DNA from 3 places in the Paenibacillus sp. RC73 genome. Region 1 is predicted to be linked to each of the others. Evidence: predicted binding sites of a transcription regulator. Region 1 holds the regulator's gene; each other region holds the start of a gene.
What was found. The regulator Rex, encoded in region 1, represses fermentation and respiration genes when NADH is low (regulators of the CRP and FNR family bind a similar motif). The targets are predictions, from matches to a motif close to TTGTGAAATATTTCACAA.
Positions count from the first base shown of each region.

Region 2: lpdD (prenylated flavin chaperone LpdD) is a predicted target of Rex. The motif match lies at 3,917-3,934, and genes of this name have one in related genera.
Region 3: ABH897_RS09000 (formate/nitrite transporter family protein) is a predicted target of Rex. The motif match lies at 2,873-2,890, and genes of this name have one in related genera.

Region 1 is NZ_JBIYCV010000002.1:554,021-559,615, forward strand. It holds gene ABH897_RS06230 (tetratricopeptide repeat protein) at 1-170, shown strand, start outside; gene dinG (ATP-dependent DNA helicase DinG) at 327-3,194, shown strand; gene ABH897_RS06240 (redox-sensing transcriptional repressor Rex) at 3,240-3,893, shown strand; gene ABH897_RS06245 (amidohydrolase) at 3,880-5,181, shown strand; gene ABH897_RS06250 (cell wall elongation regulator TseB-like domain-containing protein) at 5,219-5,595, shown strand, end outside.
Region 2 is NZ_JBIYCV010000008.1:94,502-100,096, forward strand. It holds gene ABH897_RS19485 (DUF4190 domain-containing protein) at 1-338, opposite strand, end outside; gene ABH897_RS19490 (DUF6055 domain-containing protein) at 1,098-2,456, shown strand; gene ABH897_RS19495 (hypothetical protein) at 2,933-3,520, shown strand; gene lpdD (prenylated flavin chaperone LpdD) at 3,538-3,888, opposite strand; gene ABH897_RS19505 (S8 family serine peptidase) at 4,068-5,595, opposite strand, start outside.
Region 3 is NZ_JBIYCV010000003.1:463,138-468,732, forward strand. It holds gene ABH897_RS08985 (hypothetical protein) at 1-267, shown strand, start outside; gene ABH897_RS08990 (glutathione peroxidase) at 353-829, shown strand; gene ABH897_RS08995 (FAD-dependent oxidoreductase) at 1,216-2,577, shown strand; gene ABH897_RS09000 (formate/nitrite transporter family protein) at 2,963-3,811, shown strand; gene ABH897_RS09005 (molybdopterin-containing oxidoreductase family protein) at 4,172-5,595, shown strand, end outside.

The DNA of each region.
Region 1 (5,595 bases):
CTTTGGGCTGTCTTATGGCGAAGCAGGCTGATGTAGAGGAGGCGCAAAAATGTTTTGCTCTCGCGCATCAGTTCGATCCTGCGTTACCCGAGCCGCTGCACAATATGGAAGCCTGTTTGTCCGGTGCCGAAATGCTTCGGTACGACAGCTCCATGATGACCTGGCTATAGTTGTCAGACACCGATCGAGACGAGGCATGCCCACCTTCCCAGGCGGTGTGTGCATCGTCTTTTTTGGCTGTCTTAATTTCCAAACAGGCGATCTTCTGCTATGCTGTTATACAGAGTTATTATTTTTGTATGTGTCAAAAGAAAGGATTAAGTTGAATGAAATTTGCGGTATTGGATTTTGAAACGACAGGCACCCAGTCCGCGGATGACATCATTCAAGTCGGACTTGCAATTATAGATCATGATAACAGCATTTCCCGTATTTACGGTTCTTATGTGAACCCTGGCAGATCCATTCCGCCTTTTATTACCGGGTTGACCGGGATTACAGACGATGACGTCAAGGATGCTCCTGCCCTCGAAGAGATGATGATGGAGCTAGTGCCTATGCTGGACGATGTCGTGCTGGTCGGTCATAATGTGGCGTTTGATTTTAATTTTTTGCAAAACGCTTTGGATCGGTGCGGGTACTTGCCGTTTACTGGCAGAATTTTGGATACGATGGATTTTCTGAAAATCATGTTTCCATCGCTATCTTCCTATCAGCTGGGTTTTGTTTCTTCTGAGTTCGGGCTGGCGCATGACCGACCTCATCAGGCAGACAGCGACGCGTTGGCTACGGCTGAGGTGTTTTTAAAATGTCTGGATGAGCTTCACGCGCTGCCTTTGATTACGATACAGCGGCTCAGCGATTTGTTCGCGGAGGAAGACAGTGACCTCGGATGGTTTTTGGACGGGGTGCGTGAAGACAAAGAGCATGATCCTATTCAGGATTTGGAGGGTCATCAGTTTTTTCGTCAGCTTGCGCTGAAGGTAGAGGATTGGACGGAGCTAAATGCTCCTCGCAGAGAGGACGACCCCAATCCGCTGGCAGGCGTTTCCTTTGAGGAATACATGGATGATGTGCGAGACAATTTACGTTCATCCTTGAGCCAATATGAGGAACGCGAAGCGCAGACGCAAATGATTGAGGGTGTCAATCAGGCGCTGAGTGAGGACAAGCACCTGTTGATCGAGGCGGGTACGGGGACAGGCAAGTCCCTCGGTTATTTGCTCCCTTCGCTATATCACAGTGTGAAAAATGGACAGCGAGTCATGGTTAGTACGCATACGATCAACCTACAGGAGCAATTACGCGAGCGTGATATTCCGATGCTGACCAAGGTGATCCCGTTCCCGTTCCGGGCTGCCATTTTTAAGGGCCGGGGACATTATTTGTGTCTGCGTAAGTTTGAACATAAAATAAACAGAAGAGACTTCGCAACGCCGAAGGAAGATTTAATTACAGCGGCCCAGATGATCGTCTGGCTGACATTGACGGAAACCGGTGATGATGAAGAACTGAATCTGAGCAATCGTGGCGGAGATTTTTGGGAAACGGTGGCCAGTGATTCGGAGTCCTGTCTTGGGCGTTCTTGTCCATGGTTCCGCAAATGCTTTTATCATCGTGCGCGCCACGAGGCGGGAATAGCCGATGTGGTCATTACGAATCATTCGAAGCTGTTCACGGACGTAAAAGCGAGTCATCAGCTGTTGCCGAGCTATGAGCATCTGGTGATTGATGAAGCGCATCATCTGGAGGAAGTCGCTGGTAAGCACCTGGGAATGCATATGAAATATTTCACACTCGTGCATACGCTGACCCGGTTGTTCAAGGACAGCAAGAACGGACAATTGCCTTCGCTGCGTCAGCAGTTGGCAAAGTCGGGGCATGAGAAATCGACGGATTGGGCTTCTACCATCGACCAGATATATCCACTCGTGCTGGAGGTCAAGGAGACTTGGGATCTGCTGAGCGACAAGCTGTTTGGTATGCTGCCGGAGCGAAGTGATGCGACACCGGGCGAAACAGGGCAGTTTTCTTCCCGTCTCAAGCCGTCGGCCAAGCCTGCCAAGTGGGATCAGGCTGCTGCGCTGGAAAATCAGGTTTATGTAACGTTGAGCGAAATTTTGCGCAAGGGCGACAAGCTGATGCTCGACGTGAAAGAAGAACATGACGATTATGCGGCTGACAGCCTCATTACAGATATTACGGGGCTGCTTAAGGATTTGGCAGGCATTAGGGAAAGCTTGCGCTTTTTCATGCGGATGGATGATGAGACGACCGTATATTGGCTCGAAGCGAGCGGGCAATTCCGCAGCAAGTCGCTACAATTTTATGCGGTGCCCGTCGATGTGAGCCGCCAGCTGAAAGAAATGTTTTTTGACAAAAAAAGGAGCATTATTCTGACGTCTGCTACCTTGTCGGTGGATAAGTCGTTTCAGTACATGACCGATCAGCTCGGCTTGCAGGAGGCCGCAGATCAAGGGCGGCTGATGACTACGCAGCTCCCTTCACCCTTTAACTACAGGGATCAGGTGTTGCTAGTCATTCCAAGGGATTTTCCGAGCGTGAAGGGCAGTGTAGGAGATGAGCATTTTGTAGATATGCTCGTCAGCTCGCTAGGTTCGACTGCCCAAGCGACGCGGGGGAGAATGCTCGTTCTCTTTACCTCCTATCGCATGCTCCGGCAGGTGTATGAGCCGCTTAAGGAGGCGTTAGCATCCAGCGACATCACCGTGCTGGGGCAGGGCGTGGACAGTGGGAGCCGCAGCAAGCTGACCCGACGTTTTCAGGAAGCCAAAGCTTCTGTGTTGCTGGGAACCAGCAGCTTTTGGGAAGGCGTCGATATTCCGGGCAAGGCGCTGACGTGTCTGGCTATCGTCCGCTTGCCGTTCCAACCGCCCAATCACCCGCTGCTGGAGGCTAAAAGTGAGCTGCTCCAGCAGCAGAAGAAAAATCCTTTTATGAAGCTGTCTGTTCCACAGGCTGTCATTCGCTTCAAACAGGGATTTGGACGTCTAGTACGTACCGCGAGCGACCACGGGGTTGTTATCGTTTACGATACGCGTGTGATTGAATCCTATTACGGGAAGCACTTTTTGTACTCGTTACCGGGACCAAAAATGGAGCATATGCCGACGGAGCAAATGGTGCCCCGTATCGCCGAGTGGCTCCAATCCGCCCCGGAGACAGAGGCATAACGGACGGACATCTTAACATGTCCGTTACAATTAGGGGGAGCATGTATGAAATCAGATAAAATTTCAGAGGCTGTCGTACGGAGGTTACCCGTATATTTACGTTATCTGAATGCACTGCACAAACGGGAGGTGGCTACGGTCTCTTCCCAGGAGTTAGGACAAAGACTGGATTTGAATCCGGCTCAAATTCGTAAGGATCTCGCGTATTTTGGAGATTTTGGCCGTAAGGGTATCGGCTATGATGTTACTTATCTTATCGAGAAAATACGCCATATCCTGAAAATCGACCAGCAAATTAACGTGGTATTGGTCGGAGCAGGTAATCTGGGGCAAGCCCTTTCGAATTATAATGCTTATTTAAAAGACAATATGAAAATTGTAGCAGTATTTGATGCTGTGCCAGATAAGGTCGGAACCAGGATCAATACGCTGGTCGTACAGCCAATGGATGAACTGGAAGCGACCGTGAAGGAACAAAACATTCGGATCGGGATTATTACCGTACCGGATTTTGAAGCGCAGAACGTGGCTGACAGGCTCATAAATAGCGGGATTGGAGCGATTTTGAACTTTGCGCCGACCACTCTCAAGGCACCAGCAAATATTCGAATACATGCCACAGATTTTACAACAGATTTGTTAAGCCTCGCTTATTATTTGGAAGACGGAAAGGAAGATATGCAACATGACGGTGAATAAATGGATGATTAAAAACGGCTCTTTTGCCGTGAACAGATCGGAAGCGGGGGTAATCCACGGCTATATGATCGTGGAGGACAGCCGCATTGCCTATATTGGCGAGACTTTGCCAGCGGGTGAGGAAGAGACGGAAGCGATTGATGGTAACGGGCTGCTGTTTTTACCTGGCCTGATTAATACACATGGTCATGCGGCGATGTCCCTGCTGCGCGGGTATGGGGACGATCTGGCTCTTCAAGTATGGCTTCAGGAAAAAATGTGGCCGATGGAAGCCAAGTTTACGTCTACGGATGTGTACTGGGGTACGTCCTTGTCCGTGCTGGAAATGCTGAAAGGCGGTACAACCACCTTTTTGGACATGTATGATCATATGGACGAGGTGGCTCGTGTAGCTGAAGAGTCCGGCATCCGTGCCAGTCTGATGCGTGGAGCGATTGGATTATGTTCGGAGGAAGAGCAGCGGATCAAGCTGGCTGAGGCTGTGAATTTTGCGCGTAATTGGCATGGAAAAGCAGACGGTCGCATTACGACTATGATGTCTCCACATGCGCCGTATACGTGTCCGCCTGCGTTTATCGAAAAATTCGTGCAGGCTGCGCATGATCTGGACTTACCGTTGCATACGCATATGTCCGAAACCATTGCCGAAGTAGAGCAAAACGTACGCGACTACGGCTTGCGCCCGGTTGCGCATTTGGATAAGCTCGGCTTTTTCTCCCGTCCATCGCTTGTTGCCCATGCTGTTCATTTGAATGACGAAGAAATAGCTTTGCTGGCTGAACGTGGTGTAGCGGTTTCGCATAATCCGGGCAGCAACTTGAAGCTGGCGAGCGGTGTGGCAAGAGTGCCTGATCTGCTCCGTGCAGGCGTTACCGTCTCTCTCGGAACAGACGGTCCCGCCAGTAACAATAACCTGGATATGTTTGAGGAAATGCGTCTGGCTGCACTCATTCACAAGGGAGTATCTGGGGACCCAACCGCAGTTCCTGCGGGTGAGGCGTTGCGTCTGGCAACGGAGTACGGAGCGAAGTCGATTGGCTTGAATGAGGTAGGGGCGCTGGCAGCAGGCAACAAGGCTGACTTTATCGCGCTCGATCTCAATCAGGCTCATTTCTTGCCGCATACGGATCTCATTTCTCATGCCGTATACTCTGCAAGCGCCAAAGACGTGGCCCATGTATGGGTTGACGGTCGTCAGGTTGTGAAAAACGGTGAGTGCCTGACTATGGATGAGGAACGTATCAAGCATGAGGCACAAGCCGCCTTTGAAGGGCTGCTGTCGCGCTAATTCAGGTGTCACATCCCCTTAGAGAGGAAGCACAGGTTTGAAAAATAAGAAAAAATGGATAGTGGTCGCCATTCTGGCCGTCATACTGGTCCTGGTCAGCATTTTCTGGTATTATTCCTATGTTACTCAAGATCAGGTGACTGAGAGAAATGCCGCTATCGTAAAGGCCAAGCAATCGGGTGGTCTGGTTACCACGACTCAGACGTGGAAGTCGGTGTGGGATCAGGTATACTGGGTGGTACAAGGGAAAAATGCTCAGAATGAAAATATTATGGTGTGGGTCCCTTTTCAAAAGGTGGAGGGTCAACCTAATGTGCCTGTGGCAGATAATAGTGGTGTTCATACCGAGCTACTTAAAAACGGAGTCGACGAGCAAAAAATGACAGCCATGATCCAGCAGCAGCTTCCGGGTAT
Region 2 (5,595 bases), on a different contig from region 1:
GAGGCTGCTAAAACAAAAACAACGACTATGAAAATGATGATCAATGCATAGATCAGTGTTCCGATAATGCTGCATACCAATCCGGCAATAGCCATACCCCTGCCTTGTTCGCCATGACGGTTAATTTCCTTCAGGGAAAGACTGGACAAAATGATACCGATGATGCCGATAATGAACCCCAGATAGGGAATGACGACAGCTAGAATACCGAGCACCATCGAAGCAACAGCTTTACTGTTTGTAGGCGGAAGCTGTGGGGGCGGATTAAATGGGGCGTTATAACCATTCGTCTCCTGAAAAGGATCGGACGATTGGGGGTCTTTGTATAAATTACTCATTTGTCTGATTCAGCTCCAATATGTAAAATAACAATATATACGTTCTAGGGTACCACAATCTTACAAATCAGGACAGTACTTATTTCAAAAAATGATGGTTATCTTTTAAAGCCATATGCAATTCTGATTAAAGTTCACAATACATTTTACCGCAATACGTCTGTACTTAATTGTCGAGATCATTGGCCTTTATATAAAATGTAGTCAAGAGCTAAAGAAGCTTAGATGCACTAATATCCTCACTCTTTGGCAACAGCCGCTTTGAAGAGCGGTCGCCAATAGGTTGTATCATGAAATGGACTGTTACCTTACCAAAGTAGGGCAGCGGTCTATTTCTTTTTCTTTTGGTACAATTCAACAATAATGTTGACGATCGGCACCCAAACCTTCAGCAGTCTCACGTAGAGGACCCAAATTAGCACAATGATCTAGAAAATAGACAAGAGCCACTGTCCTTATAATTATAACATCAGGTCTATATGAGTATACGCAACGATAATAGTAATCTTCTTTTTCTATATCTGTCCATTCGCCAACTCGAATCCAGCAGCAAAAAAATCAAAACCTCTTATCCTTAAATTTGATTTTATCAAGGTACTAAGTAATATTCTCAGCTAAATCAATTTGATTTCGCAGGCTGTTCTTTTATTATTGGAAAATAATATAAAACATTAAAATATTTTCATTTCAGCATCGAGGAATTTGCGTTATTATATAAAAGAAATCAATATACTACATTAATGTAAAGGAGTGTTAATTATGAAAAAGCTAGTATGCTGCTTGTTAATGGTTTTATTATTATTGAATGTAACAAGCTATGGGGCAGTAGCTGATTTACTAGGCACTGCCAAAACGGCAAAAGCTGAAGGTTATGAAAGCGTTATCACTACAGAAAGTACGAAGAATACAAACGAATACAAGGCAAGAGATGCTTTTTATTCTTTATCTGATTCTTCTGTAAATCGTGCTACCTCCGAGCATTTTCAAATTATTTGGGGAAACAGAGATACAACTGGAACAGTAAATAGGGATTTTGTTCAAGGCAACTTGGCCAACCTCGAAAGTATCCGTTCATTTTACATGGATAAATTTGGATTGGGGGATATCGGAACTTCTCCAAATTTAACTGGAAAATATAAAACGAACATTTACATTGCGAGCACTGGACTGAAAAAGATTGACGAAGATTGGGCTTATATGTCAGTAGACAACGATGCATTTGCTTACATGGTCATGATGCCGGCTGCGATGCGTGTAGACCCACCAAGCTGGGTAGTTCCTCATGAATTAGGCCATGTATTTACCTATCATAATGGAGGAGAGGTCCCTTATGAGTGGTATGAAGCGGTAGCTAACTTCTTGCGTAATGAATATTTGGGTAGCGATTACTACAGTTATGGTGGAACGGTATATGGTCCAGACTCTGACTTTTTTGCCCCCTTTATACTGAATTCGGAATCACATTTTCCACATGTAAAGAATTGGTACGATGCATGGCCTATTCTCCTGTATATTAATGAAAATCCAGATCACATCAACGGACTTGGCCATCGAGCAATGTTGGATTTATTGTCTTACGGCGGAAAAGATACGACCTACTTTGAATCTATGGAAAAGGTAACTGGAGTTTCTACTAAAGAATTACTGGGTGGAATGGCAAGAAGATTGGTAACTATGGACTTCAAGAGCCAACAATATTATTTGAAACATTTAGATGAACTTTTGAGAACTAACGGCAATTATGAAAAGATATATACAACACTGAAAAGTGGTAAAGGCGGCTGGATGACCGTCCCTGAAAACAAGGCTCCACAACAGACAGGCTACAACATTGTTCCTTTAGATGTTGATTTGAGCAAAGCTTCCGTTACCATTGATTTCCAAGGAACAAGCACAGCAAAAGGCGCTGATTGGAGAGCTAGCATTGTTACCGTAACGCATTCGGGGGATACCCGATATTCTACAATGTGGAACAAAGGGAAAAATTCATTGAATTTGCAAGGAGATGAAAAATCTGTTTATTTGGTTGTATCCGCAACTCCAGATGAAATTAAACATTTTAATATTGAAGAGGATGGTGAAACTTATCCTTATAAAGTAAAAGTAACAACAAAGTGATTGTGGATAATAATCATATTGTGGTTGAATGAAAAGCTTATCTAGGGTAAATATCAGAGTTTACGAAAAAAAGTGAATAAATGCCTGAACAATGGCACTGGTATCAAAATACCAGTGCCATTGTTGTTAGTATGCTCTGAAAATAATCTTTGGGAATTGAATACACAGCAGCTTCACTAATGTTATCCATCGGGATACATCCAAAGGTAGTTTCTGAGATATGGGGTCATACAAGTGTAACTATAACATTAGATACTTATTCACATTTATTAAACAAGAAAGCGATAGAGACATCACTAGAAATTGAAGAAAAATTCTATGATCAGAAATTCGACCAATAAATTTTAAAAACAGTTAATTATTAGCAACAAAATATGGATACATAATCACTTTTCGTAGTGATCGGGCATACAGTATTTTACCTATTACTGATAAAATGCGCTCCCTGAGAGCATCCTGCCTAGGAGGTCGGAGCTATGGTATATCGTGCAACATCCCGCAGAAGGTGTTCGCCTCACAAACGCTTAAATGCTGACATGCTCAGGAAAATATCCGCCGCCATGCTGCCATTTTACAAAGCTATTGCCACCCGTCGTTCTTTCGCCGTTCAATGGTCACGTGCTGTAGTGCATGGCAATTTGGATCGGATGAAGGCCCTTCTCTGCTCGGTAGCGCCATTTGCTGCCAAGCAAGGACTGGGCACGAATGGCATCGGCTATTTTATCTCCTTCTTGGCCCAGCCACCAATGCTGTATTATACGAACGGAACGACGATTCCACCCGGTACGGTGCAGTTTACATTTGAGCCGAGGGTTCACCGCGCCATCGCCAGAGCCGTTTTTCCGCTGTATCTCGAATTGGCACGCAATCGATGCTTTGCTTCTGCTTTAGCCAAAGCCATCAACCAGAAAGACCAGCGTGCGGTTACTCTGATGATCCGCAGCTTGATTCCATCCACTGCACTGAAATCCGTACAAATCGAGGATCATGGCTTTGCTTTGCTTTTTAAGTATCCTTACAGTAAATATCCATACCGAAATCTGCTCATTCAGGAGTTTTCTTAAAAAGGTCGCTACAGTCGTTACAGACGTTTTTGCTTGAGTTGATCGATCAGCTCTTTACCCAATTGTATAGCCATTTCCGTCAACATTCGGATTTCGTCCTTCGTTACATGGTCCATATGCGCCCCGCAGCAAATTGCAAAGTTACCCGCAAACTCTTTTCGCAAACGAACGGCAATTTCTTCGGTAATATAAAATTCCTTGTGGGCTTGCAATTGAACGGTTTGGATCGGCTCCAGTCTGGCGCCTGCTGTAATCGTTCCCAGATGCGGCTGATCGCCGCCGGAAATAAGTACGACCATGTCCTCTCCCATAAAATAGGCATCCAGCACAAGGCGGATACGCCCGCTTTCTTTTTGCAAATGAATCATATGATTCTCTCCTGTCTAAAAAATAGTATTGTGAATAGATTCACTTTATATGTTTCTATTCATTCTATCGCTTCCAGACCTGTTCCACAATTCAAAAAGACCCACAGCAGACCTCCGAAAATGGTGGCTTGCTGTGGGTCTTCTGTTGTTATTTTAAAAGAAACATTCCGTGTACCTTATTAACGGATCGTGATGGTATGCGCAGCTTTTCCGCTTGCACCATTATTATCTGTCACCGTCAGCTCCACGGTATACGTTCCGGCTGTGGTAAATTTATGCTTTACCTTGGAGCCGGACGCTGTATCGCCATCGCCGAAGTTCCAGCTATAGCTGACGATTTCACCGTCTACATCACGTGAGGCTTTTCCGTTAAACTGAACGTTCTTGTTCTTCTTGGCTGAATCATTCGCCTGAATGATTGCAACTGGTTTCTCGTTAGAGGTCGGTGGATTCGGATCAGGGTCCTGCCCTCCACCCTTCGTTACATACAATCTTCCGGGTGCTTCCGTCTCCACTTCATTTCCTGCTGCATCCCTTACCCGGATCACGATGACTCCGCCTTCCAGGCTCAGAGAAGAGGAAGTGAAGTAAGTTCCTTCATAATGACCTGACGAAGTTTCGTTTAATGGAATTTCGTTTCGGGCCAAGGTGGTCAGATTGAAAGGCAATTCCACACGGAAGGATGCCTCCAATCCGGACGTACTGTCGAAGGATACCTGCACCGGTTGCCCTGGAGTGATACGCACATCCTCAGCAGGACTGATATTTTCCAGCTTCGGCAAGGCTGTATCGACATACACCGAACGGGTAACCGTAGTTACGTTCTCGGCAAGATCCTTGGCCGTTACCGTAATTTGATTTTCCCCTTCATTGATGAGCAACCGCTTGTTAAAGCTGCCGTCGCTTCCAAATTCGGTTGGCTCCCCGTTAATCGTCAAGTTGGTGAGGAACTCATCATACACCGTACCTGTTACACTGACGACACCCGCATTTGTACGGGCTCCTTCATCTGGCGAAGTCAAGATCAGACCCGGTTTAGTCTGGTCAAGTATGACGACCACAGGCTCGGAACGATCTGTTGCTTTGCCGTATACCGCCGCCTGAACACTCAGTGGATTGGCACCCGGCTGAAGATCGACTGCCAGACTGAACTGGCGATCCTTCACCTTGGTTGTACCAGCCAGTTCATTACCGTTAAAAAGCTGGATATCCGCTCCGTCTGCCGGGGAAGTACCTGTAACGGTGATTGTCTCTTCCTTCGTATACGTTGCCTTGGTCGGTGTTGTAATCGTTGGCGCATTAACCGGATATCTGACGATCGCCCGGATCATGTAATTGCCCTCATCCTCCGGTGATTGGCTCCATGCGCCGCTTACACCTTGCCAGCTACGAAGCGCATTGGGTCCACTCTCGTCTGTAGCAAGACCCGGAGCTTGCGTGCCTGCGCTTGGCTGCGTATAGACGATATAGAAGTCGCCTTGAACCGTTACGGGTTCAGGGAATTGTACGGTCGTCCACTGTGTTTCATCCCGAACGGCTGTGCCATCAAATGGACCAGCCAGCAGACGTCCCGGTGCGCCTGCCGCACCAGATGCATCATATACGGAGTATTTGAACGCCGTTCCTCCCGGATTCGGGAAGGTTGAATTCCAGAACAGAAGCGACGCTCCTGTCACTTGAGCCACCTCTGATTCAGGTGTCATTCTG
Region 3 (5,595 bases), on a different contig from region 1:
CCACAGGATGTGGAGCATTTTGAACAAGATTATGATTATGTGACACGGGAGCTGGAGGGAGAGGTATTCGGGCGTAAAAGAAACCCGTTTACGGTTCGTCTTGTTGAGCTGGATAACCCTTACCGTCCCGGTGAGAAGGCATATATGAAACCGTCCTGCTGCCAATATTACAAGACAGGTGGAGGTCAGCGGTATTGTTTTGCGTGTCCAAGGATGTCTGTTTCAGAACGTGAAGAACGCAGACTCGAAGTGGTGGCGTCTCGCTAAAGTCGAGGGATGTTGGCGTGTCTGTCTCGTTTTGGGTAAAATAGGTGATGAAACTTAAACCAAGCGAAACAAAGGAGGGTGCTATATGTCTGTCTATTCACATCATGCCGTAACACCAGCGAATCAGGAGGTTCCTCTGGATACCTACACCGGTAAGGTGCTGGTCATCGCGAATACCGCAAGCAAATGCGGACTTACCCCGCAATATGGGGATTTGCAAAAGCTATATGATGAATATAAGGATCGGGGACTGGTTGTATTAGGCTTCCCTTGTAACCAATTTGGCGGTCAAGAGCCGGGCAGCAGCGAGGAAGCGGCTGAATTTTGCCAACTGAATTACGGGGTTAATTTCCCGGTATTCGCTAAAGTGGACGTTAACGGTCCGGATACAGCACCTCTGTTTGAATATTTGAAAAAGCAGCAGCCTGGAGAGCAGGAAGATGGCACGATTCAATGGAATTTCACGAAATTCATTGTGGATCGTGAAGGTGTGCCTGTGGGGCGTTTTGAACCCAAGGAATCACCAGAGGCGATGAAAGCGGCTATCGAGCAACTCCTGTAATAGCTTCCAGCTTAGTCAGAAATATACGTTTAGATAAGGTCGAATCTCCGTTGTTTTCCGAGATTCGGCCTTTTTTTGCTTTCTGTATTTCACATTTGATTGATCGTTGCAGTAGCATTTGGAAGCCTGATAAAAAGGCATAATCAAGCCCCATACGGGAAAAACTGAATGAAGCAAAGAGGTGTTGCAGCAAACGACTGACGTTGTATCTTCCTGACTTTAAAAATGTGGACAAATTGTGAATATCATAAATAGCTATTGTAATGTGAAAAATATCACACTATAATAAGTGCATGAAGTGAAATAAATCACAATCAACAAAGTAGTTACGTGAAACAATTCACAATTATTATACATTTTATGCCCACACCAAGGAGGAATTCAACATGAAAGTAGCAGTTATCGGATGTACACACGCAGGTACGGCAGCCATCGTCAACACAGCCAAATGCTATCCAGATGCAGAAATTACCGTTTACGAGCGTAATGACAATATTTCGTTTTTATCCTGTGGTATTGCACTGTACGTAGGTGGTGTCGTCAAAGATCCGCACGGATTATTTTATTCTTCCCCGAATGAACTGGCTGAGCTGGGTGCCGTGACCAAGATGCTTCATGAGGTAACGAATGTCGATACAGCAGGTAAAACGCTGCAAGCACGCAATCTCCAAACAGGAGAAGAATTCACGGACACCTTTGATAAATTGATTGTAACTACAGGCTCGTGGCCTATTATTCCGAAGCTGGAAGGTATTGAGCTCGATCATATTCTGCTCTGCAAAAACTATAATCATTCCAATGACATCATTGAGAAAGCCAAGCATGTACAGAACATTACAGTTGTCGGAGCCGGATATATTGGTGTTGAGCTGGTGGAAGCTTTTCAAATGAACGGTAAGAACGTTACGCTGATTGACAGCGCGGATCGTATTTTGAATAAATATTTGGACCCGGAATATACAGACCGAATTGAAGGTTCCTTGAAGGAACATGGCATCAAGCTGGTGCTGGGAGAAACAGTGAGCCGTTTTGAAGGAAGTAACGGTAAGGTGAATAAAGTGGTTACATCCAAAGGAGAATATGAAACAGAGCTTGTTATTCTCTGCATCGGCTTCCGTCCTCAAACGGATCTGCTTAAAGGTCAGGTAGACATGCTGCCCAACGGCGCGATCATTGTGGACAATTATATGCAAAGCAGCTGCCCGGACGTATTTGCCGCAGGCGATAGCTGTGCAATACGCTACAACCCGACAGGCAAAACGGCTTATATTCCATTGGCAACCAACGCTGTTCGTATGGGTACGCTGGTGGCACGCAATTTGGTTCAGCCGACCATTGCCTATATGGGAACACAGGGAACTTCGGGTATTAAAATTTATGAAGATAATATTGCAGGAACAGGTTTGACGGAAGCGGCAGCAGCGGACGAAGGCATGGCTGTAGAGGCTGTAACCATTGAGGACAGCTACCGTCCTGAATTTATGCCAACCTCGGAAAAGGTACTGCTGAAGGTTGTATATGAGCAGGAAACACGGAGAATTGTCGGGGCACAAATTATGTCGAAGGTAGATTTGACCCAATCGATTAATACCCTGTCGGTGGCGATCCAAAATCATATGACCATTGATCAACTGGCCTTTGTGGATTTCTTCTTCCAGCCGCATTATAATAAGCCTTGGAATTTCTTGAATGCAGCGGGTTTGCAAGCATTGCCGCTGATATCTGAACGGAAGCCAGTTACCGTATAATTCATTTTGTCTGTGACATTGTTCATAAGTTTGTCAACAATATGAGACGTACAGATGAATCCTTATAGTACAATATAGAGAGCATAAGGATTAGGGGGTAAGTGATTTATGGATTTGTTTTATATCCTTTTTCTTGTAGCCGTGGCGCTGGTAGGACTCGGAGGAGTTATTTGGTTCCTGAGGGCAGTTGAAAAGGAAGAATATAACTAAATCATAGGCACTTAGTGGCGCGGTAGATGCAAGAATACACGAAAAACAGTCCTTTATCCAAGGGCTGTTTTTTTAATATTCATTAAAGTGATTTTTTTCACAAACAAAATCACTGATTTTAAATAAAATATGAGAGAGAACATTCGAGTGAAAAGATGTTAAAGGAGCGGAATATATGGCAAGTTATAAACCGGGGCAGATTGCTGAAAAGACGGTGGAAACAGGAGTGGCCAAAGCGAACAATCCATGGACTGTGGCAGTGGTATTGGGATTTTTGGCAGGTGCATTTATTGCGCTTGGATTTTTGCTGGATATACGTGTTATCGCAAGCGCGCCCAAAGAATGGGGAAGTATTGCTACTTTTATTGGAGCAGCCGTGTTCCCTGTAGGTCTGGTATTGGTATTGATCGGAGGCGGAGAATTGCTGACCGGTAATATGATGGCTGTGCCACTGGCGAGATGGGCAGGACGGATCAAGACCGGGGCGATGTTCCGTAATTTGGCGATTATTACGCTTAGTAATTTTGCGGGCGCGTTGTTTGTTGCCTTTTTCTTTGGTCATGTGCTGGGTTTAACCGAGACAGGACCTTATTTGGACAAAGTGGTGGATATGGCGGGACACAAGCTGCATGAAAGCTTTTTGCAATCGTTTATATCCGGTATTGGATGTAACTGGCTGGTAGCGCTGGCTGTATGGCTGGCGTATAGCACGGATTCGATCGGTGGCAAAATTATGGGGATCTGGTTCCCGACGATGGCCTTTGTAGCTATCGGATTCCAGCACGTTGTAGCCAATATGTTTCTGATTCCGGCGGCTATTTTCGCAGGTCATTTTTCATGGGCAGATTATGTCATGAACTTCATTCCGGTTTGGCTGGGGAATTTGGTGGGAGGAAGCATGTTCGTAGCTGGAGCTTACTGGTTGGCATATTTGAAAAAGCCTCATTCCGCTGTACATTCTGTGAATGATTCATCTCAGGCATCTTCATCTACTGCAACAACTCCGTTGAGTGACCATGCTTGATTAAGCAGCGCTTTGGAAAAATGGGAACAAAGTAAATCCGCCATGACAGGTCCGGGGGAACGAAACCTGTCATGGCGGATTTTTTTGGGAGTGGTCCATGATTTGGCATGGAGGATGAGTGTGCTCTCGTCCATAATGCCTTGATCTCTTTTACCCTTGGTATTCATTACTGAAACAGGTATTGTCAAAAATAATATAGAATATTAGAAATCCGTTTTGCTGTGAGCAGCAAGCGGATTTTTTGAGCTTTGTGGACGGATTTGGGTTGGAAAAATCCTTCTCTTGCCATAGGACATAGCTGTATATATGATAAGAACAGTGTAATTTTTGGAAACGGTAATGGAAAGGAGCATCAACATCATGGATCATCGCAACAGCGCGTCTCCTGAGGCTGTGCTTCAGCAAGACTTGCAAGGGAGGCAGCGAGTGACGGAGCGTACGGACGGTATTTTTCCGGCTGTATGTCCGCTGGATTGCCCGGATACGTGCGGGCTCCTGCTTCACAAGGAAGATGGAAAGATCGTCAAGGTGACCGGTAATCCGGATCATCCTATTACGAAGGGGGCCATTTGCAACAAAGTTCGCAATATGACGGAGCGAGTGTATGACCCCGAACGGCTGCTCTATCCGTTGAAGCGTGTAGGTCCCAAGGGGCAAGGGAAGTTCGAACGAATTAGCTGGGAGGAGGCAGTGGATACCATTACAGGCCGCTTCAAGGAACTGATTCGCACGGACGGACCGGAATCTATTCTCCCCTACAGCTTTTACGGCAATATGGGCGTGTTGAGTGTGGACGGGATGGATCGCCGTTTTTTCAATGCGCTGGGTTCAAGCCAACTGGACCAGACGATTTGCAGTGTGGCTGGGAATGAAGGCTGGGCATCCGTCATGGGTTTTAAGGGTGGCACCAGTCCGGAGGATACAGAGGATGCTGACCTCATTATTGTATGGGGTGGAAATGTCATCAGCACCAATATGCATCAAGTGGTATTGGCTGAGAAGGCACGTAAAAAAGGTGCCAAGGTGATCGTCATTGATGTCCACCGCAATCGGACAGCGCAATGGGCGGATTGGTTCATTCCGCTATACCCGGGAACAGATACCGCGCTCGCGCTGGGTGTTATGCACGTACTGTTCGAGCAAGGGCTGACGGACGATGAATTTTTGCGCCGCTATACGGTCGGTCATGAGGAACTGCGCGAGCATGTGAAGGCATATACTCCACAGCGGGTCTCACGCATTACAGGCGTGCCGGAAGCAGATATTATTCGTCTGGCGGAGATGTACGGACAGGCGCGAGCGGCGTATATCAATATTGGCAACGGACTTCAACATCACGATAATGGCGGTATGAATATACGCGCGGTTACATGCTTGCCAGCGCTCACCGGGCAATGGCTGAAGCACGGCGGGGGAGCATCACGTTCCAATGGGGCTTACGGCAAATTCAACGGTGCCAACCTGGCGCGTCCTGATCTGCGTAAGAACCCGGATGCCCGGGCGATCAACATGAACCAAATCGGCGAAGCGCTGCTACAGAAGGACGAGCCGATCAAGGCGCTGTTCGTGTATTGCAGCAATCCGGTTGTCGTAGCACCTGATGCTGATCGGGTGACGCAGGGGTTTGAACGGGAGGATCTGTTTACGGTCGTTCACGACCTGTTCCTCACCGATACGGCCCGCTATGCGGATATTGTACTGCCTGCGGCGTCTTCTTTTGAAGGCACAGACCTGTATAAATCGTATTGGCATCATTATATCCAGATGCAGGCGCCTGTCATTGC